2 regions of the Pseudomonas sp. 10S4 genome follow, and region 1 is predicted to be linked to the other one. Evidence: predicted binding sites of a transcription regulator. Region 1 holds the regulator's gene; the other holds the start of a gene.
What was found. Region 1 encodes sigma-54, which starts transcription at its own class of promoters, with help from an activator protein. Its sites were predicted from a motif close to ANTGGCATNNANNTTGCTNT; they were not measured.
Positions count from the first base shown of each region.

Region 2: the regulator sigma-54 is predicted to act here: its motif matches at 4,198-4,217, upstream of glnA (glutamate--ammonia ligase).

Region 1 is NZ_CP133774.1:2,919,346-2,934,209, forward strand. Features, by position in the region: gene RHM58_RS13340 (carbon-nitrogen hydrolase family protein) at 87-947, shown strand; gene tldD (metalloprotease TldD) at 953-2,395, shown strand; partial or broken gene yjgA (ribosome biogenesis factor YjgA) at 2,507-3,030, opposite strand; gene pmbA (metalloprotease PmbA) at 3,139-4,485, shown strand; gene RHM58_RS13360 (FagA protein) at 4,734-5,129, shown strand; gene RHM58_RS13365 (class II fumarate hydratase) at 5,339-6,502, shown strand; gene RHM58_RS13370 (hypothetical protein) at 6,530-6,970, shown strand; partial or broken gene RHM58_RS13375 (superoxide dismutase) at 6,973-7,585, shown strand; gene RHM58_RS13380 (ZIP family metal transporter) at 7,616-8,509, shown strand; gene RHM58_RS13385 (HPr family phosphocarrier protein) at 8,577-8,849, opposite strand; gene rapZ (RNase adapter RapZ) at 8,865-9,722, opposite strand; gene ptsN (PTS IIA-like nitrogen regulatory protein PtsN) at 9,725-10,189, opposite strand; gene hpf (ribosome hibernation-promoting factor, HPF/YfiA family) at 10,202-10,510, opposite strand; gene RHM58_RS13405 (RNA polymerase factor sigma-54) at 10,584-12,077, opposite strand; gene lptB (LPS export ABC transporter ATP-binding protein) at 12,264-12,989, opposite strand; gene lptA (lipopolysaccharide transport periplasmic protein LptA) at 12,989-13,522, opposite strand; gene lptC (LPS export ABC transporter periplasmic protein LptC) at 13,509-14,081, opposite strand; gene RHM58_RS13425 (KdsC family phosphatase) at 14,089-14,613, opposite strand; gene RHM58_RS13430 (KpsF/GutQ family sugar-phosphate isomerase) at 14,613-14,864, opposite strand, start outside.
Region 2 is NZ_CP133774.1:2,186,659-2,201,522, forward strand. Features, by position in the region: gene glnL (nitrogen regulation protein NR(II)) at 1-864, opposite strand, end outside; gene RHM58_RS10220 (DUF4124 domain-containing protein) at 1,360-1,980, opposite strand; gene RHM58_RS10225 (DUF4124 domain-containing protein) at 1,977-2,486, opposite strand; gene glnA (glutamate--ammonia ligase) at 2,695-4,101, opposite strand; gene thiI (tRNA uracil 4-sulfurtransferase ThiI) at 4,431-5,885, shown strand; gene typA (translational GTPase TypA) at 6,024-7,844, shown strand; gene RHM58_RS10245 (YkgJ family cysteine cluster protein) at 8,036-8,476, opposite strand; gene RHM58_RS10250 (glycogen/starch/alpha-glucan phosphorylase) at 8,735-11,185, shown strand; gene RHM58_RS10255 (DUF2339 domain-containing protein) at 11,372-14,864, shown strand, end outside.

The sequences.
Region 1 (14,864 bases):
CGATCTTTTGATCTTGTGAAAATCAAAAGATCGCAGCCTGCGGCAGCTCCTACAGGTATGTGTTGATTCCAGATAAGGAAATGGCCATGTCTGTAGCGGTGATTCAAATGGTCAGCCAGAGCGATGTGTTGGCCAATCTGGCCCAGGCCCGTCGCTTGCTGGAGCAAGCGGCGAACGCTGGCGCTCGGCTGGCAGTGCTGCCGGAAAACTTCGCCGCCATGGGGCGTCGCGACATCGCCGATATCGGTCGCGCCGAAGCCTTGGGCGAAGGTCCGATCCTGCCGTGGTTGAAACAGACCGCCCGCGCCCTCAAGTTATGGATAGTAGCCGGCACCTTGCCGTTACCGCCGGCTGACCAGCCGATGGCGAAAGTGCATGCCTGCTCGCTGCTGGTGGATGATCAGGGCGAAACCGTTGCACGGTATGACAAGTTGCACTTGTTCGACGTCGATGTGGCGGACGATCGCGGGCGTTATCGCGAATCCGATGACTATGCTTATGGCAGTGGGGTGGTTGTGGCAGACACACCCGTCGGTCGAGTCGGCCTGACAGTGTGTTATGACCTGCGTTTCCCGGAGCTGTACAGCGAATTGCGGGCTGCCGGTGCAGAGTTGATCACCGCGCCATCGGCCTTCACCGCCGTGACTGGCGCGGCCCATTGGGATGTACTGATCCGCGCACGGGCCATCGAGACCCAATGCTACATACTCGCGGCCGCCCAGGGTGGCACCCATCCGGGACCGCGAGAGACTTATGGACATGCCGCCATCGTCGACCCATGGGGGCGCGTGCTGGCGCAACAGGATCAAGGCGAGGCCGTGTTGCTGGCCGAACGCGATAGCAGCGAACAGGCGTCCATCAGGGCGCGGATGCCGGTGTCCAGTCACCGGCGCTTTTCTCGCAGGGCGCGCAGCGACCTGCCTCAGAACGATGAATTTAAGGCGTAAAGCATATGAGCGAGTTGTTGTCCTCAGTCAGTGACCATCTGTTAGCGCCCGGCGGCGTGACCATCGAGAGCCTGCAAAGTGTGCTCGGCGATCTGGCCGGCCCGGGCATCGATGCTGCCGATCTGTATTTCCAGGGCCAGATTTCCGAGTCCTGGGCGCTGGAAGACGGCATCGTCAAGGAAGGCAGCTTCAACCTCGACCAGGGCGTCGGCGTGCGGGCGCAATCGGGTGAGAAAACCGGTTTTGCCTATAGCAACGCCATCACCCTCGAAGCGCTCGGCGCGGCGGCTCGTGCCGCGCGTTCGATCTCCCGAGCCGGGCAGAACGGCACGGTGCAAGCGTTCACCACCCAGGATGTCGCCCAGTTGTACGGTCCGGACAACCCGCTGGAAGTGATGACCCGCGCCGAAAAAGTCGAACTGCTCAAGCGTATCGACGTCGCGACCCGTGCCCTCGACCCGCGTATCCAGCAAGTCACCGTGAGCATGGCCGGGGTTTGGGAGCGCATTCTCGTGGCTTCCACCGACGGCAGCCTGGCGGCGGATGTGCGGCCATTGGTGCGCTTCAACGTCAGCGTGATCGTTGAACAAAACGGCCGCCGCGAGCGCGGTGGTCATGGCGGCGGCGGTCGTACCGATTATCGTTATTTTCTCAGCGACGACCGTGCCATGGGCTACGCCCGTGAAGCGTTGCGTCAGGCGCTGGTGAACCTGGAAGCGATTCCGGCGCCGGCTGGTACGTTGCCGGTGGTGTTGGGTTCGGGTTGGTCCGGTGTGCTGTTGCACGAAGCGGTCGGCCACGGCCTGGAAGGCGACTTCAACCGCAAGGGCAGTTCGGCCTACAGCGGGCGCATGGGCGAGATGGTTGCGTCCAAGCTCTGCACCATCGTCGATGACGGCACCCTGGCGGGTCGTCGTGGCTCGTTGAGCGTCGATGACGAAGGCACCCCGACCGAGTGCACCACGCTGATCGAAAACGGCGTGCTCAAAGGCTACATGCAGGACAAGCTCAACGCGCGCCTGATGGGCGTGGCCCGCACCGGTAACGGTCGTCGTGAATCCTACGCGCACCTGCCGATGCCTCGGATGACCAACACCTACATGCTGGCGGGCGAAAGCGACCCGGCAGAAATCATCGCCTCGGTGAAACGCGGCATCTACTGCGCCAACCTCGGCGGCGGTCAGGTGGACATTACCAGCGGCAAGTTCGTGTTCTCCACCAGCGAGGCGTACCTGATCGAAGACGGCAAGATTACCGCCCCGGTCAAAGGCGCGACGTTGATCGGCAACGGACCGGAAGCCATGAGCAAGGTGTCGATGGTCGGTAACGATCTGGCGCTGGACAGTGGCGTGGGGACGTGCGGGAAGGATGGGCAGTCGGTGCCGGTGGGTGTCGGCCAGCCAACGCTGAAAATCGATGCGATCACTGTGGGTGGCACAGGGTCGTAAGGAGATGTAGGAGCTGCCGAAGGCTGCGATCTTTTGATCCTGATTTTGATTTTGCAAAACCAACGTCAAAAGATCGCAGCCTGCGGCAGCTCCTACAGGGGCCGCGATAACTTAACGCAGACCGCGTTGAGTCTCGTCCAGCTCACGGATGTACTTGAACATTTTACGGCTCGATGCCGGTGGCTTGTTGGTCGCCAGTTCGTGCTGGGCCTGACGGATCAGGGAGCGCAACTGTTGACGATCAGCCTCCGGGTAATCGACAACGAATTTCTCCAGGACCGCGTCGTCGCCTGCGATCAAGCGATCGCGCCAGCGTTCCAGGCCGTGGAAACGTTCGTTGTACTGCCGGGTGGAGGCATCGAGTTGATCGAGCAAGGTCAGAATGGCGTCAGTGTCCTGGTCGCGCATCAGTTTGCCGATGAACATAAGGTGCCGTTTACGCGCGATATTCGCGGTGTGCTTGGGCGCATCGGCCAGGGCCCGGCGCATAGCGTCGGTCAACGGCAGTTTTGCCAGCAAGTCAGGCTTGAGTGTTGTAAGGCGCTCGCCAAGGTCAACCAGAGCATGCAGCTCGCGTTTAACCTGGGATTTGCTTTTTCTCCCGTATCGAGGGAGTCGTCGTAAGAATCAACCATGGTGGCCGTCCGCAAAGAAACGCCGCCATGATAACCAGTCGGGGGCCGCTTGTCCGGCCCGGTCGCTCGAAGGCCCTAGCCGAAAGCAGAATTTGAGTGGAGAACAGCATGAGTGCAGTTGAAAGCGTCGGCCCACAAGCGTTGCCGGCACTGCAAGAGCAAGTCGAGCAGATCATTGCTGAAGCCAAGCGCCAAGGCGCCAGCGCCTGTGAAGTCGCGGTCTCGCTGGAACAAGGCCTGTCGACATCGGTTCGTCAGCGAGAAGTCGAAACCGTCGAATTCAATCGCGATCAGGGCTTTGGCATCACCTTGTACGTTGGCCAGCGCAAAGGCTCGGCCAGCACTTCGGCCAGCGGTCCGGAAGCGATTCGCGAAACCGTTGCTGCCGCACTGGCCATCGCCAAGCACACCTCTGAAGACGAAGCCTCAGGCCTGGCCGACGCCGCGCTGATGGCCAAGGATCTGCACGATTTCGACCTGTTCCACCAATGGGACATCACCCCCGAGCAAGCCATCGAGATGGCCCTGACCTGTGAAGCGGCGGCATTTGCCACCGATAGCCGGATCAAGAACGCCGACGGCACTACCCTCAGCACCCACCAGGGCTGCCGCGTTTACGGCAACAGCCACGGGTTTATCGGCGGTTATGCGTCGACCCGCCACAGCCTGAGCTGCGTGATGATCGCCGAGGCCGAAGGCCAGATGCAGCGCGATTATTGGTACGACGTGAGCCGTCAGGGCACTTTGCTGGCTGACCCGGTGAGCATTGGCCAGCGTGCCGCGCAACGGGCAGCGAGCCGTTTGGGCGCGCGTCCGGTGCCAACTTGCGAAGTGCCGGTGCTGTTTTCGGCCGAGTTGGCCGGTGGGTTGTTCGGCAGCTTCCTGTCGGCAGTGTCTGGCGGCAGTCTGTATCGCAAGTCATCGTTCCTTGAAGGCACGCTGGGTCAGAAGTTGTTCCCGGAATGGCTGACCCTTGATGAGCGTCCGCACCTGATGCAGGCGATGGGCAGTTCGGCGTTCGATGGCGATGGCTTGGCGACCTATGCCAAACCGTTCGTCGAGAACGGCGTATTGGTGTCGTACATCCTCGGTACCTATTCCGGACGCAAGCTGGGAATGCCGAGCACCGCCAACGCGGGCGGCGTGCACAACCTGTTCGTGACCCATGGCGATGAAGATCAGGCTGCCCTGTTGCGTCGCATGGGGCGTGGTCTGCTGGTCACCGAGTTGATGGGCCACGGCTTGAACATGGTCACCGGCGATTACTCCCGTGGCGCGGCGGGTTTCTGGGTCGAGAACGGTGAAATCCAGTTCGCGGTCCAGGAAGTCACGATCGCCGGCAACATGCGCGACATGTTCAAACAGATCGTTGCCGTGGGGAATGACCTGGAACTGCGCAGCAACATTCGCACCGGTTCGGTGTTGATCGAGCGGATGACGGTGGCGGGTAGCTGACCCACACCGTTACACAAAAAGGCGCGTCATCCAAACGGATGGCGCGCCTTTTTTTATGGCGTTCACACCGTCCCCTGTGGGAGCGAGCTTGCTCACGATAGCAGTGTGTCAGACGACACATATGTTGAATGGTCGACCGTCATCGCGAGCAAGCTCGCTCCCACAATGGATCTCATCTAATTTCTCGGGGTTGTTTTGGTTCTCATTATCATCTAATAATAAATCTCATTACCGAATGAGCCCGGATCATGAGTTCTGCCTTGCACGAGCAGCCTTACCTCGAAAGCTGGCGCTGGATGAGTCGCCAGATCCGTTGCGCGATGGACCCCGATGAGCCTCGCCTGATCGACCATTACCTGGCCGAAGGTCGGTATCTGGCCTGTTGCACGGCAACGTCTCCCTGGACCATCGCCGAAACTTCCTTCCGTTTGTTGCTCGACACCGCCGCCGATGTCGCGCTGCCGTGGCACTGGCGCACCTTCTGCCTCGACCAGGCCTGGCGCCCATTGCGCGAACTGGAACGCCTCTCCCTGTGTAAGTGCCGCCTCAAGCGCTGGCAAAGCTACACCTGGCAACTGGCGACCTGCGAGTTGCAGCCTTCGATTCCTCTCATAGAACTGGTGCAAGGATTTCCCGATGAATAACACGCGTATCGAACGTGACAGCATGGGCGAGCTTCAGGTCCCCGAAGACGCCCTCTATGGCGCGCAAACCCAGCGCGCGGTGGATAACTTCCCGATCAGCGGCAAACCTATGCCGGTGCAGTTCATCCGCGCGTTGATCCTGGCAAAGGCTGCCGGCCGCCGGGGCCAACGTCGAGCTCAAGCAAATCAGCGAGTCCCAGGGCAAAGCCATCGTCGACGCAGCGCAAGGGCTGCTCGAAGGCAACTTTATGCAGCACTTCCCGGTGGATATCTTCCAGACTGGCTCTGGCACCAGCTCCAACATGAACGCCAACGAAGTGATCGCCACCCTGGCCAGCCGACTGCTCGGCGAGCCGGTGAACCCCAACGATCACGTCAACTGCGGCCAGAGCAGCAACGACATCATTCCGACCACCATCCACGTCAGTGCCGCACTGGCGCTGCACGAGCAATTGCTGCCGACGCTGGTGCATCTGGTGCAGGTGATCGAGCACAAGGCCGAGCAGGTTCATCATCACGTCAAAACCGGCCGCACTCACCTGATGGATGCCATGCCGGTGCGCATGAGTCAGGTGCTCAACGGTTGGGCGCAACAGCTCAAGGCCAATATCGGCCACCTGCAAGATTTGCTACCGAGCCTGCAATCCCTGGCGCAGGGCGGCACAGCGGTGGGCACCGGGATCAACGCGCATCCGGAGTTCGCGGCGCGATTCAGTCAGCAGTTGAGCAAACTGACTCAGGTGCAATTCAAGCCTGGCAAGGACCTGTTCGCGCTGATCGGCTCGCAGGACACGGCGGTCGCGGTCTCCGGACAGCTCAAGGCCACCGCCGTGTCGCTGATGAAAGATCTGCAACGACCTGCGCTGGATGGGCTCCGGCCCGCAACACCGGCTTCGGCGAGCTGCAGATCCCCGAGTCTTCAGCCCGGCTCCTCGATCATGCCCGGCAAGGTCAACCCGGTGATCCCGGAAGCCACCGCGATGGTCGCCGCTCAAGTGATCGGCAACGACACGGTGATCACCATCGCCGGCCAGTCGGGCAACTTCGAATTGAACGTGATGCTGCCGATCATCGCCCAAAACCTGCTGAGCAGCATCGAATTGCTGGCCAACGCCAGCCGTCTGCTGGGTGACAAGGCCATCGCCAGCTTCAAGGTCAACGAGGCCCGGCTCAAGGAAGCGCTGTCGCGCAACCCGATTCTGGTTACCGCACTCAACCCGATCATTGGTTACCAAAAAGCCGCTGAGATCGCCAAGAAGGCGTATCAGCAGGGCCGTCCGGTGATTGATATCGCTCTGGAACACACCGACCTGTCGCGCAGCCAGCTGGAAGAGTTGCTCAATCCAGAAAAGCTCACCGCAGGCGGCGTGTAATCACCGCTACCGCTTTGGAGGCTCACCATGGAGCACTGGAAACGCACGATCGAAAGGGCTAATCGCTGTTTCATGCTGGGCGAATTCGTCGATGCCCGCGAGGCTTACTTGCAGGCACTGGCGCTGGCCCAGGTGTTGTTTGAGCGTTGGGCGGATGCCGATGAAGCGGTGGCTGCTTGCGTGATTTCTCACCACAACCTCGCGGATCTGCACTTGCGTCTGAACCAGCCGGAGGAGAGCGCCGAGTACCTGTGCGCCATCCATCAACGGTTGTTGCAGACGATGCAGGACGCGCGACTGGCTCCGGCGCTGCGCGAGGCGGCGTTGCGCCAGAGCAGCAAGACCTACGTCGAACTGCTGAATTTCATCAGTGAGTACGGCGAATACCCGCGCACCCATCGGCTGTTGCACATGGATGCTGCATCGCCCCGGCATCAGCCCGCCTCTCATCAACATGGAGTCCATTGAACATGGCTTTTACCTTGCCTGCCTTGCCCTACGCCTACGACGCCCTGGAACCGCATATCGATGCGCAGACCATGGAAATCCACTACACCAAGCACCACCAGACCTATATCAACAACCTCAACGCGGCCGTCGAAGGCACCGAGTTTGCCGAATGGTCGGTGGAAAAACTGGTGGCCAGCGTCCAGCAACTCCCGGAAAAGCTTCGCGCAGCGGTGATTAATCAGGGCGGCGGCCACGCCAACCATTCGCTGTTCTGGGAAATCATGGCGCCCCATGCTGGAGGCAAGCCTGACGGTGCGCTGGCCGAGGCTATTGATGAGCAACTGGGTGGCCTGGATCGTTTTAAAGAGGCGTTCACCAAAGCAGCGTTGACGCGTTTCGGCAGTGGCTGGGCGTGGTTGAGCGTCACGCCGCAAAAGACCCTGATAGTGGAGAGTAGCGGCAATCAGGACAGCCCGTTGATGAATGGCAACACGCCCATCCTCGGCCTCGACGTCTGGGAGCACGCGTACTACCTGCGACTATCAGAACCGTCGACCGGAATACATCAACGCGTTCTACAACGTGATTAATTGGCCTGAAGTCGCGGCGCGCTATCAGGCTGCACTGGTTTAAGTCATCGATAACAAGAATCCAAGGCCGACTATGGGCACTGAAACATTGGCGATCGGAAGTGGACGAATGTTTCGTTACGCACTGGGATCGTTGTTACTGCTGGCGGGTATGACGTTGTTGGCAGCCCAAGGGTTGGCATGGCTAGACCTGGAACCGAAGCTGTCGCGTGCCCTGCAAGGAGGGGCGATCTGCGCCTTGGGTACTGCGCTGGGGGCGGTGCCGGTGCTGGTGATTCGGCGCATGCCGCGGACGCTCAGCGATACCCTGCTCGGTTTCGGTGCCGGGGTGATGCTCGCGGCGACCGCGTTCTCGCTAATCGTCCCGGGCATTTCTGCGGCCGAAAGCCTGGGGCTGACGCCTTGGGCGGCCAGTGGACTAATCAGCTTCGGTATCATGTTCGGCGCATTCGGGCTGTTTCTGGTGGATCGCAAGGTTTCCGGGGCCAGCCCGGAAATGCTCGTCGGCACCTTGCAGCGACCGGTGATTCCACCGCGAATCTGGCTGTTTGTGTTCGCCATCATCGCCCACAACATTCCCGAGGGCATGGCGGTCGGGGTTTCGGCCGGCGGCGGTATGCCCGACGCCGACAGCCTGGCCATGGGTATCGCCTTGCAAGACGTACCCGAAGGGCTGGTGATCGCGTTGATATTGGCCGGGGCCGGGATGTCGCGGGCCAAGGCGTTCCTGATCGGTGCTGCGTCAGGGCTGGTAGAGCCGGTCTTCGCACTGTTATGTGCGTGGCTGGTTAGCCTGGCTGAATTGTTGTTGCCATTGGGTTTGGCGCTGGCGGCCGGGGCGATGCTGCTGGTGGTGACCCATGAAATCATCCCAGAGTCGCGGCGTAATGGTCACGACAAACTGGCGAGTCTGGGGTTGCTGCTGGGGTTTTGTTTGATGATGGTGATGGATACGGCACTGGCTTGAAAAAGATCGCAGCCTTCGGCAGCTCCGAGATAGGGAGCGGGGCTGCCGAGGGCTGCGATTTTTTGATTTATTCGCCTTCGTCGAAGAAGTTATTGATCAGCGCCACCAGTGCATCCAGCGCTTCTTGCTCTTGCTCACCTTCAGTACTCAGATGGATTTTGCTGCCCTTGCCGGCGGCGAGCATCATCATGGCCATGATGCTTTTGCCATCGACCATGGCTTGCGGGGTGCGTCCCGCTCTGATCTGGCAGGGAAACTGACCGGCAACCCCAACGAATTTCGCTGAAGCACGGGCATGCAGGCCCAGTTTGTTGATGATTTCAATTTCCAGAGCAGGCATCGCGTTGTGAATCCTTTAGCTGAGGTCGCGGTGGCGAACCTGGACGTTCTTCAGGGATTGTTGCAGGGCCTGGCCCAGACGTTCGGTCAGGTAGACGGAGCGGTGATGACCGCCGGTACAGCCAATGGCGATGGTGACGTAAGCGCGATTGCTGGCAGCAAAACGCGGAAGCCACTTGAACAGATAACCATAAATGTCCTGGAACATTTCTTCGACGTCCGGCTGTGCTGCCAGGTATTCGGCTACCGGTTGATCGAGCCCGGACTGTGCGCGCAGCTCCGGTTTCCAATAAGGATTGGGCAGGCAGCGCACATCGAACACCACGTCGGCATCTACTGGCATGCCACGCTTGAACCCGAAAGACTCCACCAGGAACGCCGTGCCGGGCTCAGGCTGATTCAACAGGCGCAGCTTGATGGTGTCGCGCAGTTGGTACAGGTTCAGGTTGGTGGTGTTGACCTTGAGGTCGGCCAGGTCTGCAATCGGCCCCAGCAGTTGAGTTTCGTCTTCTATCGCCTCGGCCAATGAGCGGTTGGCGGTGCTCAGCGGGTGACGGCGGCGGGTTTCCGAGAAACGCTTGAGCAGGGTTTCTTCATCGGCGTCCAGATACAGCACATCGCACTGGATATGCCGACCGCGAACTTCTTCAAGTAATTCGGGGAATCGCGTCAGGTGACTGGGCAGGTTGCGGGCGTCGATGGAAACGGCGACCAGCGGCTGAGCCAGCTCTGTATGAATCAGCGCGCGTTCGGCCAACTCCGGCAGCAGGCCGGCCGGCAGGTTGTCGATGCAGTAGTAGCCGTTGTCCTCAAGGACATCGAGTGCAGTACTTTTACCTGAGCCGGAGCGGCCACTGACAATGATCAAACGCATGATTAGTGACCGTTTTGCTCGCTCAGGACAACCTGATACAAGGCTTCGTTGCTCGGGGCACTGCGCAGTTTTTCGCGTACTTCCTTGCGATCAAGCATGCTGGCGATCTGGCGCAGTAATTCCAGGTGCGCATCGGTGGCGGCTTGCGGGACCAGCAGCACGAACAGCAGGTCAACCGGAGCGCCGTCGATGGCGTCGAAATCGATAGGTGCGTCAAGGTGCATCAAGGCACTGATGGGCGAGGTGCAGCCCTTCAGGCGACAGTGGGGGATAGCAATGCCGTTGCCAAAACCGGTGGAACCGAGTTTTTCACGGGCAATCAGAGCCTCGAAGACATCTTGCATCTCCAGATCCGGGACTTCCCGGGCGATCAGGTTGGCAATTTGTTCGAGGGCTTTCTTTTTACTGCCGCCCGGCACGTTCACGAGGGAACGGCCGGGGGTCAGGATACTTTCAAGTCGGATCATGGGTTGGGAGTGTTAACGACCGGTTGCGCCCTGAAGGAGGCTCTGGGTCTTTTCCTTATGCTTTTTAAGTTGGCGATCCAGCTTGTCGGTCAGTAGGTCAATAGCGGCATACATGTCGTTATGCTCGGCATTGGCGACCACTTCTCCGCCGGGGATATGCAGCGTGGCTTCGATTTTCTGCAGCAGCTTCTCGACGGTCATCGTGACTTGCACGTTGGTGATCTTGTCGAAATGCCTCTCTAATCGGTCGAGTTTTTCGCCGATGTAGGTGCGCAGGGGTTCGGTCACTTCCAGTTGGTGTCCACTGATGTTGACTTGCATACAGCTTCTCCTTCGTTGCCAGTGCATAAAGCGGCAGGTAAAGGTACCTGCCACTGGAACGCTGTGGCGTGGCTTACATCAACCGCTTGCGTTCGCTCGAAGGCGCGATCCCTAAGGACTCGCGGTACTTGGCGACGGTGCGGCGAGCCACCTGAATGCCTTGTGCCTCCAGTAAACCAGCGATCTTGCTGTCACTCAACGGCTTTTTCTGATTTTCCGCGGCAACCAGTTTTTTGATGATCGCGCGGATCGCTGTGGACGAGCATTCGCCGCCTTCAGAGGTGCTGACATGGCTGGAGAAAAAGTATTTCAGTTCATAAATGCCCCGTGGGGTATGCATGAACTTTTGGGTGGTCACCCGTGAAATCGTCGATTCGTGCATGCCCACCGCTTCGGCGATGTCATGCAGGACCAGCGGCTTCATGGCTTCGTCGCCGTACTCCAGGAAACCGCGCTGGTGCTCGACGATCTGGGTGGCGACTTTCATCAGGGTTTCGTTACGGCTTTGCAGGCTCTTGATGAACCAGCGGGCTTCCTGCAACTGATTACGCATGAAGGTGTTGTCGGCACTGGTGTCGGCGCGGCGCACGAAGCCGGCGTACTGGGCGTTGACCCGCAGCTTTGGCACTGACTCTTGATTCAACTCCACCAGCCAGCGCTCATTATCCTTGCGCACGATGACGTCGGGCACGACGTATTCGGCTTCGCTGGACTCGATCTGCGAGCCTGGACGCGGGTTCAGGCTCTGGACCAGCTCGATCACCTGGCGCAGTTCATCTTCCTTGAGCTTCATGCGGCGCATCAGTTGGCTGTAGTCGCGGCTGCCGAGCAGGTCGATGTAATCGGTGACCAGGCGCTTGGCCTCAGCCAGCCAAGGTGTTTTGGCGGGCAGTTGACGCAATTGCAGCAACAGGCACTCGCCCAGGTTGCGGGCGCCGATGCCGGCCGGTTCGAATTGCTGGATGCGATGCAGGACGGCTTCGATTTCGTCCAGCTCGATGTCCAGTTCCGGATCGAAGGCTTCGAGGATTTCCTCGAGGGTTTCGTCCAGGTAGCCCTGATTGTTGATGCAATCGATCAAGGTCACGGCGATCAGGCGATCGGTGTCGGACATCGGCGCCAGGTTCAGTTGCCAGAGCAGGTGGCTTTGCAGGCTTTCGCCGGCGGATGTACGGGTGGTGAAATCCCACTCGTCGTCATCGTTGCTCGGCAGGCTGCTGGCGCTGGTCTGGTAAACGTCTTCCCAGGCGGTATCGACGGGCAGTTCGTTGGGAATGCGCTCGTTCCAGTCCCCTTCCTCGAGGTTATCCACCGTCGGGGCGGTTTCCTGGTAGGAGGGTTCCTGAATGTCGGCGTTGGGTGGTTGTTCGGCTTTGTCGGCCAATGGGTCGGCGTTATCGAAGTCGTCGCCTTCTTCCTGGCGTTCGAGCATCGGATTGGACTCCAGGGCCTCCTGGATTTCCTGTTGCAGGTCCAGGGTCGACAATTGGAGCAGGCGGATGGCCTGTTGCAGCTGAGGTGTCATCGTCAGCTGCTGGCCCATTCTCAAGACTAGCGATGGTTTCATGGCAGGGGCTTAACACCTTATTCGCCGGCGCGCATGCGCCATCCACTACAGGGCGCCGAAGCGCCAAACTTAAGCAAATTATATGCCTGAAACTGAAGTGTTTGCCTAGAGCGCCGTAACAATAAAAAACACAGCGATGTGTTAATTGCGCCATGCGCTCTGTCGACTAGCCAGACACCTCGGTGCTTACAGGCGGAACTCGTGGCCCAGATACACTTCCTTGACCAGTTCGTTGGCCAGGATGGTGGCGGAGTCACCTTCGGCAATTAGCTGACCATCGTTGACGATGTAGGCGGTTTCGCAGATATCCAGTGTTTCACGGACGTTGTGGTCGGTGATCAGCACGCCAATGCCTTTGGCCTTGAGGTGATGGATGATCTGCTTGATGTCGCCTACCGAAATCGGGTCTACACCGGCGAAAGGTTCGTCGAGCGGGATGAATTTCGGGTTGGTGGCCAAGGCCCGGGCGATTTCCACTCGGCGTCGTTCACCACCGGACAGGCTCATGCCGAGGTTGTCACGGATGTGGCTGATGTGGAATTCCTGCAGCAGGCTTTCCAGCTCTTTGCGGCGAGCGGCCTTGTCGAGTTCCTTGCGGGTCTCGAGGATGGCCATGATGTTATCGGCGACCGAGAGTTTGCGGAAGATCGACGCTTCTTGCGGAAGATAGCCGATACCGGCCTTTGCACGACCGTGCATAGGCTGGTGGCTGACGTCCAGATCGTCGATCAGTACGCGACCCTGGTCGGCTTGTACCAGGCCAACGATCATGTAAAAGCAGGTGGTCTTGCCGGCGCCGTTCGGGCCAAGCAGGCCGACGATCTGACCGCTGTCGATGGACAGGCTGACGTCACGCACGACCTGGCGGCTCTTGTAGCTCTTGGCCAGATGCTGGGCTTTCAGAGTTGCCATTACTGGGCCTTCTGCTTCGGCGGGATCACCATGTCGATCCGTTGGCGCGGCGTTGTGATCGGCGAGCCAGTGGCGCGGCCGGCCGTAGCCACCTGTTTCACCGTGTCGTAGACGATTTTCTCGCCTTCGGTGGTGCTGCCGTCATCGCTGATGACTTTGGCTTGATCGATCAGCACGATGCGGTTTTGCTGGGCATGGTACTGGACAGTCTTGCCATAGCCTTTGACTGGCTGTGGGGAGGTGGTTTTTTGCAACTGCTCGAAGTACGCCAGGTTGCCCACCGACGTTACGACATCGATCTGGCCATCCTTTGTACGAGTGATGGTCACGGTATTGCCGGTAACCTTCATCGAACCCTGGGTGATGATTACATCACCTTTATAGGTGGCGATACCTTGCTTGTCATCGAGCTGGGCATCGTCGGCCTGGATACGGATCGGTTTCGTACTATCGTCCGGCAGAGCCCAGGCGCTCACGCTTCCCAGTGCTGCGCCCAGACTGAGCAAAATAGGGAGGGTTTTAACGAGCCTCATACTGTCCTCTTACGTTCGATAGCAGGTGTATCCTGCTTTCTTTCAAATACGCTTTCATTCCGTTGCCAGTCGATACACCGCCAGCGCCGTCGATTCTAACGGGTTGCTCGGTCTGCGCATATTGCTGCTGCGGGAACACTGTCATGCGAGTACTGGTAATAATCATCTCGCGGTTCTTTTCATCGGTCCGTGCGATACGTACCGAGTCGATCAGCTCTACCTGAGTGCCGTCCGGATTCACCTCGCCACGCAAGCTTGTGACATGCCACGGAAACTCGGTGCCGCGGTACATGTTCAGGTCGGGGTTGGTCAGCAGTGACACATCGCTCGCCTTGAGGTGTTCGACCTTGTCGGACGTCAAGTCGTACTGCAAGCCGCCGTCCGGCAGGTACTGCACGCTGTGGGCGTTGAGTGCGTAATAGTCGATCTGGCTGACATCGACCTTGGCCACTGGCTTGTCGAGGAAGCGTTCCGGGCTGATGTTCCAGTAGCCGACCGCTGCGAATATCGCGGCGATGCAACAGAACATCAAGAAATTGCGAAACTTTTTGCTCAGCATAATGGGCTCACAGGTACGCGGCGTTAGCCGCATCGAGGCGGCCCTGGGCGCGCAGGATCAGTTCGCAGAATTCGCGGGCAGCACCTTCGCCGCCACGGGCCAGGGTGATGCCGTGGGCGTGTTCGCGCACGAAACTGGCGGCATTGGCCACCGCCATGCCCAGCCCGACGCGGCGAATCACCGGCAGGTCAGGCAGGTCGTCACCGAGGTAGGCAACTTGTTCATAGCTTAGGTTGAGTTGGGCAAGAAGCTCGTCGAGTACCACCAGTTTGTCTTCGCGACCCTGGTAGAGGTGTGGAATGCCGAGGTTTTTTGCCCGCCGTTCGACCACAGGGGTCTTGCGGCCGCTGATGATAGCGGTCTGCACGCCGGCTGCCATCAACATCTTGATGCCTTGGCCGTCGAGGGTGCTGAATGTCTTGAATTCACTGCCGTCTTCGAGGAAGTACAGGCGCCCGTCGGTCAGGACGCCATCGACGTCGAACACGGCCAGTTTGATTTGTTTGCCGCGTTGCAGCAGGTCGTTGCTCATTACATTACTCCTGCACGCAGCAAATCGTGCATGTTCAAGGCGCCGACCGGACGGTCTTCGCTGTCGACCACTACCAGTGCGCTGATTTTGTTGTCTTCCATGATCTTCAGGGCTTCGGCGGCAAGCATCTCGGCGCGTGCGGTCTTGCCGTGAGCGGTCATCACTTCATCGATGGTCGCCCGGTGAATGTCGATCGTGCGATCCAGGGAGCGGCGCAAGTCGCCGTCAGTGAAAATCCCAGCCAGCTTGCC
Region 2 (14,864 bases), 730 kb from region 1:
GGTCACCAGGCGATGGCGCACATGGCCGATGGTGAACTGGCGCATGGTGCGGGTGCGCAGGCTGATGCGGCCCAGGCGCAGCTCGTTCTGGCTGCTGATGGCCTGCATGGCGTTGCGCACGATGTTCAGAACGGCCTGAATCATTTGTTCGCGGTCGATCAATACGTCGGGAATGCTCGGGTCGTAGTCACGCACCAAGGTGATGCAGCCCTGGCTTTCGGCTTCCACCAACTGACTGACGCGTTCCAGCACTTCGTGGACGTTGCACATGGCCAGCGACGGCAGTTTGTTCGAGCCGAGCATCCGGTCCACCAGGTTTCGCAGGCGGTCGGCTTCTTCGATGATGACGTTGGTGTAATCGCGCAGGCTTTCTTCCGGCAGCTGGCGGGCGAGCAATTGCGCGGCGCCGCGAATCCCGCCCAGCGGGTTTTTTATTTCGTGAGCGAGGCCGCGTACCAGCATCTTGCTGGTTTCCTGCTTGGACAGCTGCGCCTCCTCCTTGGTGATCCGCAGCAAGCGGTCACGCGGGTGGACTTCCAGCAGCAGCATCGTGTCGCCGTTACTCAGGATCGGCGTCACCGCGTAGTCGACGGTCAGGGTTTGGCCGGTGAGCGCGGTGAGCATCGCTTCGCGCTTGGTAAACGGGTGCGCCTGCTCGACGGCTTGGCGCAAGGAGTTCAACGCCTCGGTGGATTCGGTGAACAACTCACTGATGAACTGCCCATGGCTACGCTGGCCGCTGATGGCCAGCAGCATCTCCGCCGCCGGGTTCATGTACTCAAGGCGCAGTTCAGCGTCGAGCAGGATGGTCGCGGTGGTCAGGTTGTCGAGTAGCAGTCGATGCAGTGCGTCGCTAATGGTCATAGTAGGGCGTGCTCACCGTAAATGGCGAATCGCGTTGGCGCTGTGATCGCGCCAGGCAAGGCGTAGGACGCAGAGAATGGCGTTCCCTTTTCAAGTCCTACAACGCAGCATGGCGCGATCACAGCACCAACCCGTAGGGCAAAGCCCCACGAGACGCAATTCTTCGTTACTTGTCGTTCATTTGAAGCAACCAAACTTCTCTCCTCGTGCCTAGCCTTGCGTCTCGTGGGGCTTTGCGCGATCGCCATTTACGCTGAGCACGCCCTACTCCCTCTTTTGGAGCAGGGCGCGCGCAAGAACTAAGCGCTGATGCGGGGAAAATGCAAAAACCAAACCAAAGCTCCGAAAAGAAGCGTTTAAGGCCTGAAACGGGCGTTTAACGCTCGATCGCGTGGCGTTCTGCCAGCTTTCGCGGGTACTTTCGAACCAAAATGGGTTTTCAAGTGGGAACGGTGCAACCGTTTGCACCAATATAGTGCGCAAAGCTGAACGAGGTTAGAAGAACTTCAGGAAGGGGTTTTTCTCTTCGGGAGGTTTGTCTTTGAGCGGGCATTCCGGCCGTTGGCCGTAGTCGGTGAGGGTGCAGGGCTTGACCTGGCGCTTCTGCGCCAGAGAGGTGCGGAGCATGTTGAACGGCTGATTGGCTGTGCGCTCAACGGTGCGACCCTGTTCGTCGAGGATTTCCACCGACAGGTTATGACTGCCGCGGTCGATATTGCTCAAAGCGAACACCGGGCTGAGGCCTGGCTCTGCTGTGGGCTGGCCGTCGAGTAACAAACGGTAGCGGTGGCCGCGTTGCAGTCCGGGTTCGCTGGTAACGCTGACGATCAATTCGCCGGCGTTGCTACGGATCGTCGCGTCCGGTTCCGGCACCAGCACGCGGAGCATGTCGTAGTGGAACAGCGGTTTTTCTTCGGGTTTGGTCGCAGCAACCAGCGGCGCGGCACCGGTCGGATTGGCGGGCATGCGATTGCTGGTGGCCAGCGGCACCCGCTTGGCGTTGCCGGGGCGTGGCTGGTCGGTAAAGACCCGATTGCCCTGGGCGTCGACGTAGGTATAAACGTCCGCCGTCGCCGGCAGGGCGAGCAGGCAGGCGACCAGCAGCCAGCACCTCAAGGTTTATGCACCCGTTGCACGGTGAAGGTCACGCTTGGACTTTGCTGCACGAGGTTTTCGCCACTGATCACCTGTACCGCGAGACTGTGATCGCCGCGATCAATGTTCACCAGTTGCAGGATTGGCACGTTGCTCGGTTGACCGTAAGGCTGGTTGTCCAGCAACAGCCTGAACAGATGCGGGCCTTGCAGGCGTGGCTTGATCAGCACGCTGACGGTGAAGGTGCCGTTGTTGGCGCGCAGGGCTTCCTCGGTGGGCAGGCCGGTGAGTTCAAGCACCTCGTAGGCGCTGCGGGATTGTTCACGGCTGGTGGCTTCGGCAGGAGGAGCGGTAGGCGCCGAGGGTGCGACGCTGTTGAGCGGCGGCAACTCAACCGGCTGCGCTTTGACGCCATCGGGCGGCTGATTGCTGTATGCAGTGTTGCCGGCGGCGTCGGTGTACTTATAGATCTGCGCTGCGGCGGGCAGGGCGATCAACAGCAACATCAGTAGAAAACCACGACCCATAAGATTGACCGCAAGCGAAGGTGTTGGATTGCAGCATAGGTCACGGGTGGCGGTTGTCCCTAGTGGTTAACATTTGGGCATGATTTACCAAAATCCTCCAAACGCCACAAACCCCCTGTGGGAGCGTCAGTCGTTAAATCGTGGGCACAAAAAAGGCCTCCCGAAGGAGGCCTCTTTTTGTCACGCCGCTTGCGCAGGCGCTACCGGATCAGCAGCTGTAGTACAGCTCATATTCCAGTGGGTGTACGAAGGTGCGGACCTTGATTTCTTCTTCGCTTTTCAGAGCGATGTAAGCGTCGATGAAGTCATCGGAGAACACGCCGCCTTTGGTCAGGAACGCGCGACCTTTGTCCAGCTCTTCCAGGGCTTCTTTCAGGCTGCCGCAAACTTGTGGGATCTCTTTCGCCTCTTCAGGCGGCAGGTCGTACAGGTTTTTGTCAGCTGCGTCGCCAGGGTGGATCTTGTTCTGGATGCCGTCCAGGCCAGCCATCAACAGTGCAGCGAAGCCCAGGTACGGGTTAGCTGCTGGATCCGGGAAGCGAGCTTCGATACGGCGAGCGCGAGGGCTGGACACGTAAGGAATACGGATCGAAGCGGAACGGTTGCGAGCCGAGTAGGCCAGCATTACCGGAGCTTCGAAACCTGGGACCAGACGCTTGTAGGAGTTGGTCGACGGGTTGGTGAAGCCGTTCAGGGCCTTACCGTGCTTGATGATGCCGCCGATGAAGTACAGGGCGGTATCGGACAGGCCGGCATAGCCTTCGCCAGCGAAGGTGTTCTTGCCATCTTTAGCGATGGACAGGTGAACGTGCATACCCGAACCGTTGTCGCCGTACAGAGGCTTAGGCATGAAGGTCGCGGTGCGGCCGTATGCATCAGCAACGTTGTGTACGCAGTACTTCAGGGTTTGAACTTCGTCAGCCTTGGCAACCAGGGTGTTGAACTTCACGCCGATTTCGTTCTGGCCGGCAGTCGCCACTTCGTGGTGGTGAACTTCGATGGTCAGGCCCATCTCTTCCATGGCGTTGCACATGGAGGTACGGATTTCGTGGTCGTGGTCGAATGGCGGAACCGGGAAGTAACCACCCTTGACGCCTGGACGGTGGCCGCGGTTGCCGCCTTCCACGTCCTGGTCGGACATCCACGAACCTTGTTCGGAGTAGATTTTGAACATCGAACCGGAGATGTCGGACTTGAACTTCACCTGGTCGAAGATGAAGAACTCTGGCTCCGGACCTACGAATACGGTGTCGCCGATACCAGTCGATTTCAGGTATTCCTCGGCACGCTTGGCGATCGCACGTGGGTCACGGTCGTAGCCTTGCATGGTCGAAGGCTCGATCACGTCGCAAACCAGGATCAGGGTTGGCTCTTCGGTGAACGGGTCGAGAACGGCAGTGCTGTCGTCCGGCATCAGAATCATGTCGGAGGCTTCGATGCCTTTCCAGCCAGCAATGGAGGAACCGTCGAACATTTTGCCTTCTTCGAAGAAAGCATCATCCAGCGCGTCGCGAGCCGGCATGGTCACGTGGTGCTGAGTGCCTTTGGTGTCCGTGAAGCGCAGATCAATCCACTTGACGTCATGATCTTTGATGAGTTGAACCGACTTCGACATAGTGTCCTCCGGGTGGCTTCGGGCTTAGTAGTGGATGCCCTTAGAATGTGGGTGATGCCGGCGCGAATACTCTGCCATGGCAACCTGCCTCACAAGGGAGCAAATTGCATGCCAGTGCCCCACCATGGGTTTTTTGCCCCAATATCACGCTTATAGAGGCTTATTGCGCCGCAAAGCTGAAATTACCGCCCTGTAATGTAGCGTCTAATTCCATAAATGACCTGTTTTGGTGCGTTCTAAACCTTCTGCATATTAACTGGTTAAACCTTGAGCAATTTCCGCTATAATCCGCGCCCCCTTTTTCGGCTGGCCCAGCGCGCGCTGTTTTCATGAAACTAATCGTAAAAGTCTTTCCCGAGATCACCATCAAGAGCCGCCCGGTACGGATGCGTTTCATCCGCCAGTTGGCCAAAAACATCCGTGCTGTGCTCCGCGATCTGGACCCGGCTGTGGTGGTGAACGGCGTGTGGGACAACCTCGAGCTGGAAACCCGCGTCAGCGAGCCCAAAGCCCTGAAGGAGATGACCGAGCGCCTGAGCTGCATGCCGGGCATCGCGCATTTCCTGCAGGTCGACGAATACCCGTTGGGTGACTTCGACGACATCGTTGCCAAGTGCAAGCAGCACTATGGCGATGCGTTGGCCGGGAAGATCTTTTCGGTGCGCTGCAAGCGCGGCGGGCACCACACGTTCTCGTCCATGGACGTGGAAAAATACGTCGGCAGCCAACTGCGTCGTCAGTGCGGTGCCGCCGGGATTTCCCTGAAAGAGCCGGAAATCGAAGTTCGCATCGAAATTCGCGACCAACGGTTGTACGTGATCCACAGCCAGCACAACAGTATCGGCGGTTATCCGCTGGGAGCGCTGGAGCAGACGCTCGTGCTGATGTCCGGCGGCTTTGACTCGACAGTCGCCGCCTACCAGATCATGCGCCGTGGCCTGATGAGCCATTTCTGCTTCTTTAATCTGGGCGGACGAGCCCATGAACTGGGCGTTATGGAAGTCGCGCACTTCATCTGGAAGAAGTACGGCAGCTCCCAACGCGTGTTATTTGTCAGTGTGCCGTTCGAGGAAGTACTGGGAGAAATTCTCGGGAAAGTCGATAACAGTCATATGGGCGTAGTTTTGAAGCGTATGATGTTGCGCGCTGCATCGAAGATTGCCGACCGGCTGGACATCGATGCGCTGGTGACTGGTGAAGCGATCTCCCAGGTTTCGAGCCAGACGCTGCCGAACCTGTCGTTGATCGACTGCGTGACCGAGAAGCTGGTCTTGCGCCCGCTGATCGCCAGTCACAAGCAGGACATCATCGACCTGGCCACCGAAATCGGCACTGCCGACTTCGCCAAGCACATGCCGGAATACTGCGGGGTCATCTCGGTGAACCCAAAGACCCACGCCAAGCGCAACCGCGTGGAGTACGAAGAACAACAGTTCGACATGGCAGTCCTTGAGCGTGCGCTCGAGAACGCCAAACTGGTACCGATCGATCGCGTGATCGACGAATTGGGCCAGGACTTGCAGATCGAAGAAGTCAGCGAAGCTCTGGCGGGCCAGATCATCATCGACATCCGTCACCCGGATGCCGCTGAAGACGAGCCGCTGGAACTGGCTGGCATTGAGGTACAGACGATGCCGTTTTATGCATTGAACGCTCGTTTCAAGGAACTGGACCCTACTCGCCAGTACCTGCTGTATTGCGACAAAGGCGTGATGAGTCGCCTGCATGCCCACCATTTGCTCAGTGAGGGGCATGCCAATGTGCGCGTTTATCGACCGAGCTAAGTGCCCGGGGCTGTTTGCCTGTGGCCTGCGTCACCGGCCCCCGACGCCGCCGTCAAGCTGTAACGGCTTTGCCGGACTCTACTGTTAATCGCTGCCAAGACTTGTCAGCACACCGAATCCTCTGATCGAGATACACAAGTGATCGAAAATCTACGCAACATCGCCATCATTGCTCACGTTGACCATGGTAAAACCACCCTGGTAGACAAACTCTTGCGTCAATCCGGCACCCTGGAGCGCAACGAGCTCAACGACGAGCGAGTGATGGACTCCAACGACCAGGAGAAAGAGCGCGGTATTACCATTCTGGCGAAAAACACCGCCATCAACTGGAACGGCTACCACATCAACATCGTGGACACCCCGGGCCACGCCGACTTCGGCGGCGAAGTTGAACGCGTAATGTCGATGGTTGACTCCGTTCTGCTGCTGGTTGACGCTCAAGACGGCCCTATGCCGCAAACCCGTTTCGTGACCAAGAAGGCTTTCGAAGCCGGCCTGCGTCCAATCGTGGTTATCAACAAGGTTGACCGTCCAGGCGCACGTCCGGACTGGGTTCTGGACCAGATCTTCGACCTGTTCGACAACCTCGGTGCTACCGAAGAACAGCTGGACTTCAAAGTTGTCTACGCCTCGGCCCTGAACGGCATTGCCGGTCTGGAACACACCGACATGGCTGAAGACATGACCCCGCTGTACCAGTCGATCGTCGACAACGTACCAGCACCGAAAGTTGACCGTGACGGTCCGTTCCAGATGCAAATCTCGGCACTGGACTACAACAGCTTCCTGGGCATTATCGGCGTTGGCCGTATCGCTCGTGGTCGCGTCAAGCCGAACACCCCGGTTGTGGCTATCGATGCTGATGGCAAACGCCGTAACGGCCGTATCCTGAAGCTGATGGGTCACCACGGTCTGCACCGCATCGACGTTGAAGAAGCAGCTGCCGGCGACATCGTCTGCATCAGCGGCTTCGACCAGCTGTTCATCTCCGACACCCTGTGCGACCCACAGAACGTTGAAGCGATGAAGCCGCTGACCGTTGACGAACCAACCGTTTCGATGACCTTCCAGGTTAACGACTCGCCGTTCTGCGGCCGTGAAGGCAAGTTCGTCACCAGCCGTAACATCAAAGAGCGTCTGGACAAAGAACTGCTCTACAACGTTGCCCTGCGCGTTGAAGAAGGCGACACCGCCGACAAGTTCAAAGTCTCCGGCCGTGGTGAGCTGCACCTCTCGGTACTGATCGAAACCATGCGTCGCGAAGGCTTCGAAATGGGTGTTGGTCGTCCGGAAGTGATCATCCGTATGGTTGACGGCGTCAAGCACGAACCGTACGAAAACGTGACCATCGACCTGCCAGAAGAATCGCAAGGTTCGATCATGGAACAGATCGGTATCCGTAAAGGCGACCTGACCAACATGGTTCCGGATGGCAAGGGCCGTGTGCGCCTTGAGTACAACATCCCGGCTCGTGGCTTGATCGGTTTCCGTAACGAGTTCCTGACCCTGACCTCCGGTGCAGGCATCCTGACCTCGATCTTCGACCGTTACGACGTGATGAAGTCCGGCGACATGTCCGGCCGTCAGAACGGCGTGCTGGTTTCGGTTGCTACCGGTAAGGCTCTGACTTACTCGCTGGAAACCCTGCAGGCTCGCGGCAAACTGTTCCTGGGTCACGGCGAAGACGTGTACGAAGGTCAAATCGTCGGCATCAACAGCCGCGACAACGACCTGGGCGTCAACCCAACCAAAGGCAAGAAGCTCGACAACATGCGTGCCTCGGGTAAAGACGAAACCATCGCTCTGGTTCCGCCTATCCGTTTCACCCTGGAACAAGCTCTGGAATTCGTTCAAGAAGACGAATTGTGCGAAGTCACTCCTAAGTCCATCCGTCTTCGTAAGAAGATCCTGGGCGAAAGCGAGCGTACCCGCGCTGCCAAGAAAAGCGGCAACTGAGTTTCGACTTAGTTAAGGCTTAAAAAAACGCCCCCGACCGCAAGGTCGGGGGCGTTTTTGTTTGTCTGGGGTTTGTGCGGTGTTTCACCTGGCCCCTTCGCGGGCAAGCCTCGCTCCTACAGGTTTAGCGTTTCCCTTGTAGGAGCGAGGCTTGCCCGCGAAAGCAATCGGTCAGACGGCGAGATTCCGGATCAGAACTTCTCGAGCGTACGACGGCTACTGCTGGTCTCACGCGCCACTTCTTTAGGCTTGTAAGCGCAATACCCCGGCCGCGGGCCGATTTTCGGGTGGTTGCGGCAAGTATCCGGGCGCTTTTCATAAATAGTGCACAGACGGCTCTTACGATCCAGGTACAGGCAATCGTTGTTGCTCATGCGCTGGAGGGTGAAGATCTCGGACTTCTGGTTGTAACGCTCGACGATCCCTTCCTTCTGCAAACGCTTGGCGATGTTCTTCGCCGGTTCGCCGCGCTCGAACTCGTCGACGATGCCGATACGGATCAGATCCTTGATCTTGACCTCAACCGGCAAGGTGCAGCAGCTGGACACGCAGGAGCCGCACATCGGGGCAGAGTACTTGGCCCAGGTATCGAGGCGGTCGATCTCCGCGGCGGCGATCAGGTTGGACTTCATCATCGGTTGTTACCAGCGTGCATCAGGGCGCGCGATCATACCGGGACTGGTGGATTTTTGAACAACCTTTCGCCAGATTTTTTGCGATATCGCCAAATAACCCGTGTGTTCCGGCACGGCCCCTGCATTGATTCAGCCACATGCCAACGTAATGCCGAGCTATCTCGCACTATCAGGAAAAACTGCCGAACCAGAGCCCATGCCGCCTGTCAGACCGTCTAGGCTCAGACAATTCCAAGCTCGCTCGAGGTCCTATCGATGACTCAAGAACCACTTGTTCGCGAAGCAGAGGTGGCCGCATTCCGCGACGCCGTCTTGACCAAACTCACCTACGCGGTGGGCAAAGACCCGGATCACGCCTTCGACCACGACTGGTTCGAAGCCATTGCCTTGGCCGCGCGCGATCACATGGTCGAGCACTGGATGGACCATACGCGGCAGATCTACCGCAAAGGTCAGAAGCGGGTTTACTACCTCTCCCTTGAATTCCTGATTGGCCGCTTGCTCTACGACAGCTTGAGCAACCTCGGCCTGCTGGACGTTGCCCGCGAGGCGCTGACCGAACTCGGCGTCGATCTGGAACGCATCCGCCTGCTGGAGCCCGATGCGGCGCTCGGCAACGGCGGCCTCGGTCGCCTGGCCGCGTGCTTCATGGAAAGCATGTCGACCCTCGGCATCGCCGGCCATGGTTATGGCATTCGTTATGAACATGGGTTGTTCCGCCAGGCCATCGTTGATGGCTGGCAGCAGGAGCAGACCGAACACTGGCTGGATTTCGGTAACCCGTGGGAGTTCGAACGGCCGGAAGTCGTCTACCCGATCGGCTTCGGCGGCAGTGTCGAAACCGTGACCGACGAGGCCGGCAAGTCTCGCCAGGTCTGGACCCCGGCAGAAACCGTGCGGGCCATTGCTTACGACACCCCGGTGGTCGGCTGGCGCGGTGCGAGCGTCAACACCCTGCGCCTGTGGCGTGCCCGCGCCATGGAAGATTTGCACCTGGAGCGCTTCAACGCCGGCGACCACTTGGGCGCTGTGGCCGAAGTGGCCCGGGCCGAAAGTATTTCCCGCGTGCTGTACCCGGCGGACAGCACCGAAGCCGGCCAGGAACTGCGCCTGCGTCAGGAATACTTCTTCGTCGCCGCGTCCCTGCAGGATTTGCTGCGCCGCCATCGCAACATGCACACCTCGGTGCTGACCCTGGGCGACCACGCGGCGATCCAGCTCAACGACACTCACCCCTCAATTGCCGTGGCCGAACTGATGCGCCAACTGGTCGACGTCTACGATGTTGCGTGGGATGCCGCGTGGCAGGTGACGGTCGACACACTTTCGTACACCAACCACACCTTGCTGCCGGAAGCGCTGGAAACCTGGCCGGTCGGTTTGATGGAACGCATGCTGCCGCGGCACATGCAGATCATTTACCTGATCAACGCCCAGCACATCGATTCGCTGCGGGCCAAAGGCATCCACGACTTTGACGTGTTGCGCGCGGTGTCACTGATTGAAGAAGACAACGGCCGCCGCGTGCGTATGGGCAACCTGGCGTTCCTCGGTTCCCACAGCGTCAACGGCGTATCCGGGCTGCACACGCAGCTGATGCGCAAGACTGTGTTTTCCGAACTGCACAAGCTCTACCCGGATCGGATCAACAACAAGACCAACGGCATCACCTTCCGCCGCTGGCTCTACCAGGCCAACCCCGAGCTGACGGCGATGATGGTCGACGCCCTGGGTCCCGATCTATTGGATAACGCCGAGCAGCGGCTGATCGAACTGGAACCGTTCGCCGAGAAGACTGCATTTCGCAAGGCCTTCGCAGATCAGCGGCTGCACAGCAAGAAAGCCCTGGCGTACCTGATTCACGAACGGTTGGGCATCGCGGTCAACCCGGCGGCGATGTTCGACGTGCAGGTCAAGCGGATCCACGAATACAAACGGCAGTTGCTCAACCTGCTGCACACCGTCGCGCTGTACCAGGCGATTCGTGCCGAGCCGGAAATCGACTGGGTGCCGCGCGTGAAGATCTTCGCCGGCAAGGCGGCGGCCAGTTATCACCAGGCCAAGCTGATCATCAAACTGACCAACGACATCGCCCGGGTGGTGAACAACGACCCGACGGTGCGCGGTTTGCTCAAGGTGGTGTTCCTGCCCAACTACAACGTCAGCCTGGCGGAGAGCATCATTCCGGCGGCGGATTTGTCGGAGCAGATTTCCACAGCCGGCTTCGAGGCCTCGGGCACCAGCAACATGAAGTTCGGCCTCAACGGTGCGCTGACCATCGGCACCCTCGATGGCGCCAACGTCGAGATGTGCGAACGGATCGGCGCCGAGCACATGTTCATCTTCGGCCTTAGCGCTCAGCAGGTGGAAGCGCGCAAGCAAAATCATGAGTTCAATGCGACGCCGGATATTGCGGCGTCCCATCGACTTAATGACGTGCTACAAGCGATTCGTGGCGGGGTGTTCTCGCCGGATGATCCGTCCCGTTATGCAGGTTTGATCGATTCGCTGATCGACTATGACCGCTTCCTGGTTTGCGCCGATTTTGACTCCTACTGGGACGCCCAGATGCGCGTCGAGGCGCACTGGCATGATTCTCAAGCCTGGTGGCGTTCGGCGGTGTTGAACACGGCGCGCATGGGCTGGTTCTCGTCGGACCGGACGATTCGTGAGTACGCGACGGAAATCTGGAAGGCGTTGGAGTAACTTTTAGCAATAATTGCGAGCAAGGCCCAACGCCTGTTGGGCCGGATCGATATACTAAGCGTCAGTTTTGCCGGATGTTTCAGTGGCGTCTGCGAGAACGCCTTCGCGGGCAAGTCGAAGACGTCAGCACAAACACCACAAGGCTTCTGGACTTGCTCGGCAATGGGCCGCTTAGGGATATCGACCATGCAATGGATTTTGATGCTGATTGGCTTGGCGCTGGGCTGGATACTCGACGAGTCGTTCATCGATGCGCTGTTGGGTGCTTTGTTCGGGTTAGGCATTGGCCAAGCTTTTCGCATTGGCCGTTTAGGCAAGCAAGCTGCCGAGCAGCACCGTTTGCTCGAGCAGACGCAGGTGGCGCTCAATACATTGCTGCAACGACTGATATTGCTGGAAGGGGCTGGCTTCAAGGCACCGGAAACCAGTGAGCCAGTTGTCAGTGAGCCCGTCGCAGCCCCTGAATTCATTCTCGACGACATCCCCGTCGATCCCCCCGTCGACTCCCCGGAGCTACTCTGGGAACTCCCGCCCGGACTCGAACCGATCACCGCCACGGCCTCCGAAACCAGCCGTCCGCTGCCGGCCGATGTCTGGACGCCGGAACCGATCGCTCGCGAACCGCGACAACCGGCAGCCCCGCGCGAACCTAACGTTTTCGACCGCGCCATCAACGGTGCGCGCAACTGGCTGTTCGGTGGCAACACCGTGCTGCGGGTTGGCGTGGTGCTGTTGTTCCTCGGTCTGGCGTTCCTGCTGCGCTACGCCACCGAAGGCATGGTGGTGCCGATCGAGATGCGTTACGCCGGTGTCGCCGCCAGTGCTTTGGGCTTGCTCGCATTGGGCTGGTGGCTGCGTCATCGCAACAACCAATTTGCGCTGATGTTGCAAGGTACCGGGATCGCCGTGTTGTACCTGACGGTGTTCGCCGCAATGCGCTTGCACCCGATACTCGACCCGACGGCGGCCCTGGGCCTGCTGGTCGCGGTGACGGTGTTCTCGGCGATTTTGGCGATCACCCAGGATTCCCTGGCCCTGGCCTGCGTCGCCGCACTGGGCGGTTTCGCCGCGCCGATCCTGACCTCGACCGGCGCTGGTAGCCATGTCGCGCTGTTCAGCTACTTCGTCTTGCTCAACACCGGCATCCTCGCGATTGCCTGGTTCAAGGCTTGGCGGCCACTCAACCTGATCGGTTTTGTCGGCACCTTTGGCATCGGCTTCGCCTGGGGCGCGCGTTCTTACACGCCGGAGTTGCTGTGGAGCACCGAGCCATTCCTGATTCTGTTCTTCCTGATGTACCTGGGCATTGGCCTGTTGTTTACCCGGCGCAAGTTGTTGGAGATGAGCGACTCGCCTGAAGACGAGAGTCGTCAGGCATTGCTGCACTGGTCGGCGCGCAAGGGCGATTACGTCGACGGCACGATGCTGTTCGGGCCGCCGCTGGTGGGCTTCGGTTTGCAATTCGCGCTGGTCCAGCATCTGGAGTTCGCTGCCGCGTTCAGTGCGCTGGCGCTGGGTATGCTCTATATGGGCCTGGCCCGATTGCTGATGGGCGGTCGCGCCTTGTTGCTGGCGGAAACCTGTCTTGCACTCGGAGTGATCTTCGCCAGCCTGGCGATCCCCTTGGGCCTCGACGCGCGTTGGACTGCTGCGGCTTGGGCGGTGGAGGGCGCGGGGATCTTCTGGCTCGGCCTGCGTCAGCAACGACCGCTGGCTCGCGCTTTCGCCTTGCTGCTGCAACTCGGTTCTGCGCTGGCGTTTCTCAGTAAGTTGCAGACCGGCGAAAGCAGCCTGTTGGACGGTTCGCCACTGGGCGCATTGATGCTCGGCGTGGCGTTGCTGTTCAGCTTCTACCAATTGCGCAAAGCCTTGCCGGAGCAGGCCTCGGAGTGGGAGCGCCAAGGCTTGCCGGTGTTGGCTTGCCTCGGTCTGATGTTCCTTTATTTGCTGGCGCCGCTGTTCTTCCTCACCCACGGCACGGCGATCAGCTGGGCGCTGGCCGGGTTGGCGACGTTGTTTATTGGCCTGCGCCTGCAATCGCGCACGTTCCTGTTCACCGCGTTTGCCGTGCAATTGCTCGGCGGCGCGTTGTTCCTGTTGCGGTTGCACGGGACAAGCGATGGTTCCGCCGCGGTGTTCAGCGCTGGCTGGAGCGGTTTACTCAGTGCCTCGCTGATTGGCCTGGCGTTGATCGCCGGCATGTTGCTGGCAGCCCGCGATGAGATGGTGCGCAACGATGCGCGCTTGCTGCGTGGTTTGTCGGTGATTTTGCTGGCCGGTCTGGTGCTGATCAACCTCGCCGTGCTGTTCGTGCTGCCATGGCAAACCGCGAGTGCGGTGTGGGCCGCCAGCGGTTTGTTCATCATTTGGCTGAGTCTGTACCTCAAGCAGCGCGTGAGTTTTGTCTTCGGTCTGCTGTTGCAGGTGATCGGTGGCGCGGCGTTCCTGTTTGCCGGGCCGGACTTGCTCGGGCCGTTGGCCAGCGAAGGTCTGAAGCCTTTGGCCCACAGCGGTTTCTGGACGCCGCTGGTGCTCGGTTTGGCCGCACTGGTTGGCGCCTGGCGCTTGCAACTGGGCAATCACGGGTCGGCGTTCGATGTACTGAGCCTGAATCGCTTGTCTGAACTGCTGCTGGTGTGGGGCGCAGGCTGGTGGGCGCTGGCGTGGATCAGTGAAGTGCTGCGCTTTGCGCCTGTGGATCTGCAAGCGACCTTGCTGCTGGCGGTCGCGGCACTGAGTGTCGCGCTGTGGACGCTGTTGTCGCTGCGCCTGAAATGGTCGGCGCTGGGCTTGCTCTGCACCTTGCTGATTCCGGCGGCGGGGCTGGTGTTGGTCGCCGCGTGGCATTCGCGCTATCACCCAGCGGCCAACTTCGGCTGGCTGGTGTGGGCGGCGGTATTTGCCGTGCACTTCTTCTCCCTGCGGCGTTTGGCGCCGATGCTACCGGCGCGCGCCCTCAGCACCGCCCATGTGCTCGGCTGCTGGCTGTTGATCGGTGTGCTGGCGCTGGAGCTGCGTTACGGCTTGCTGCTGTTGTCAGAGCAGTACAACGCCTGGCGCTGGTTGGGCTGGGCGATTTTGCCGAGTGTGTATTTGGTGTTGACGGCCGCGCCACGCAACTGGCCATGGCCGGTATCGGCGTATCCGCGCGAATACCGTGTCTACGCGGCGGCGCCGTTGGCCTTGCTGATGCTGGGCTGGTTCTGGTTGGCGAACTGTGTCAGCGACGGCACCGCCGAGCCGCTGCCTTACGTGCCGCTGATCAACCCGCTGGAATTGGGCCTGCTGTTTGCGTTGTTCGGCGTTTACGTCTGGTCGCGCAGCGCGGTGACGCAATTTGCGCTGCCGAAGTTTTACGCCGAGCACGCCACGCAATTGATCGCCGGTGTTTCGTTGTTTGTCTTTTTCTCCGCAGTGGTCACGCGTACGGCCCACCATTGGGGTGGCGTGCCGTTTGAGCTGGATTTGCTGCTCGCATCGATGCAAGTGCAGGCCGGTCTATCGATCGTCTGGACCCTTATGGCGCTGGGTCTGATGATCGGCGGCCACCTGCGGCATCGCCGTGAAGTCTGGCTGATCGGCGCCGCGCTGATTGGCGTGGTGGTGGCCAAACTGTTCTTCATTGAATTGAGTAACCGTGGCGGACTCGCCCGGATCGTCTCGTTTATCGGCGTTGGCG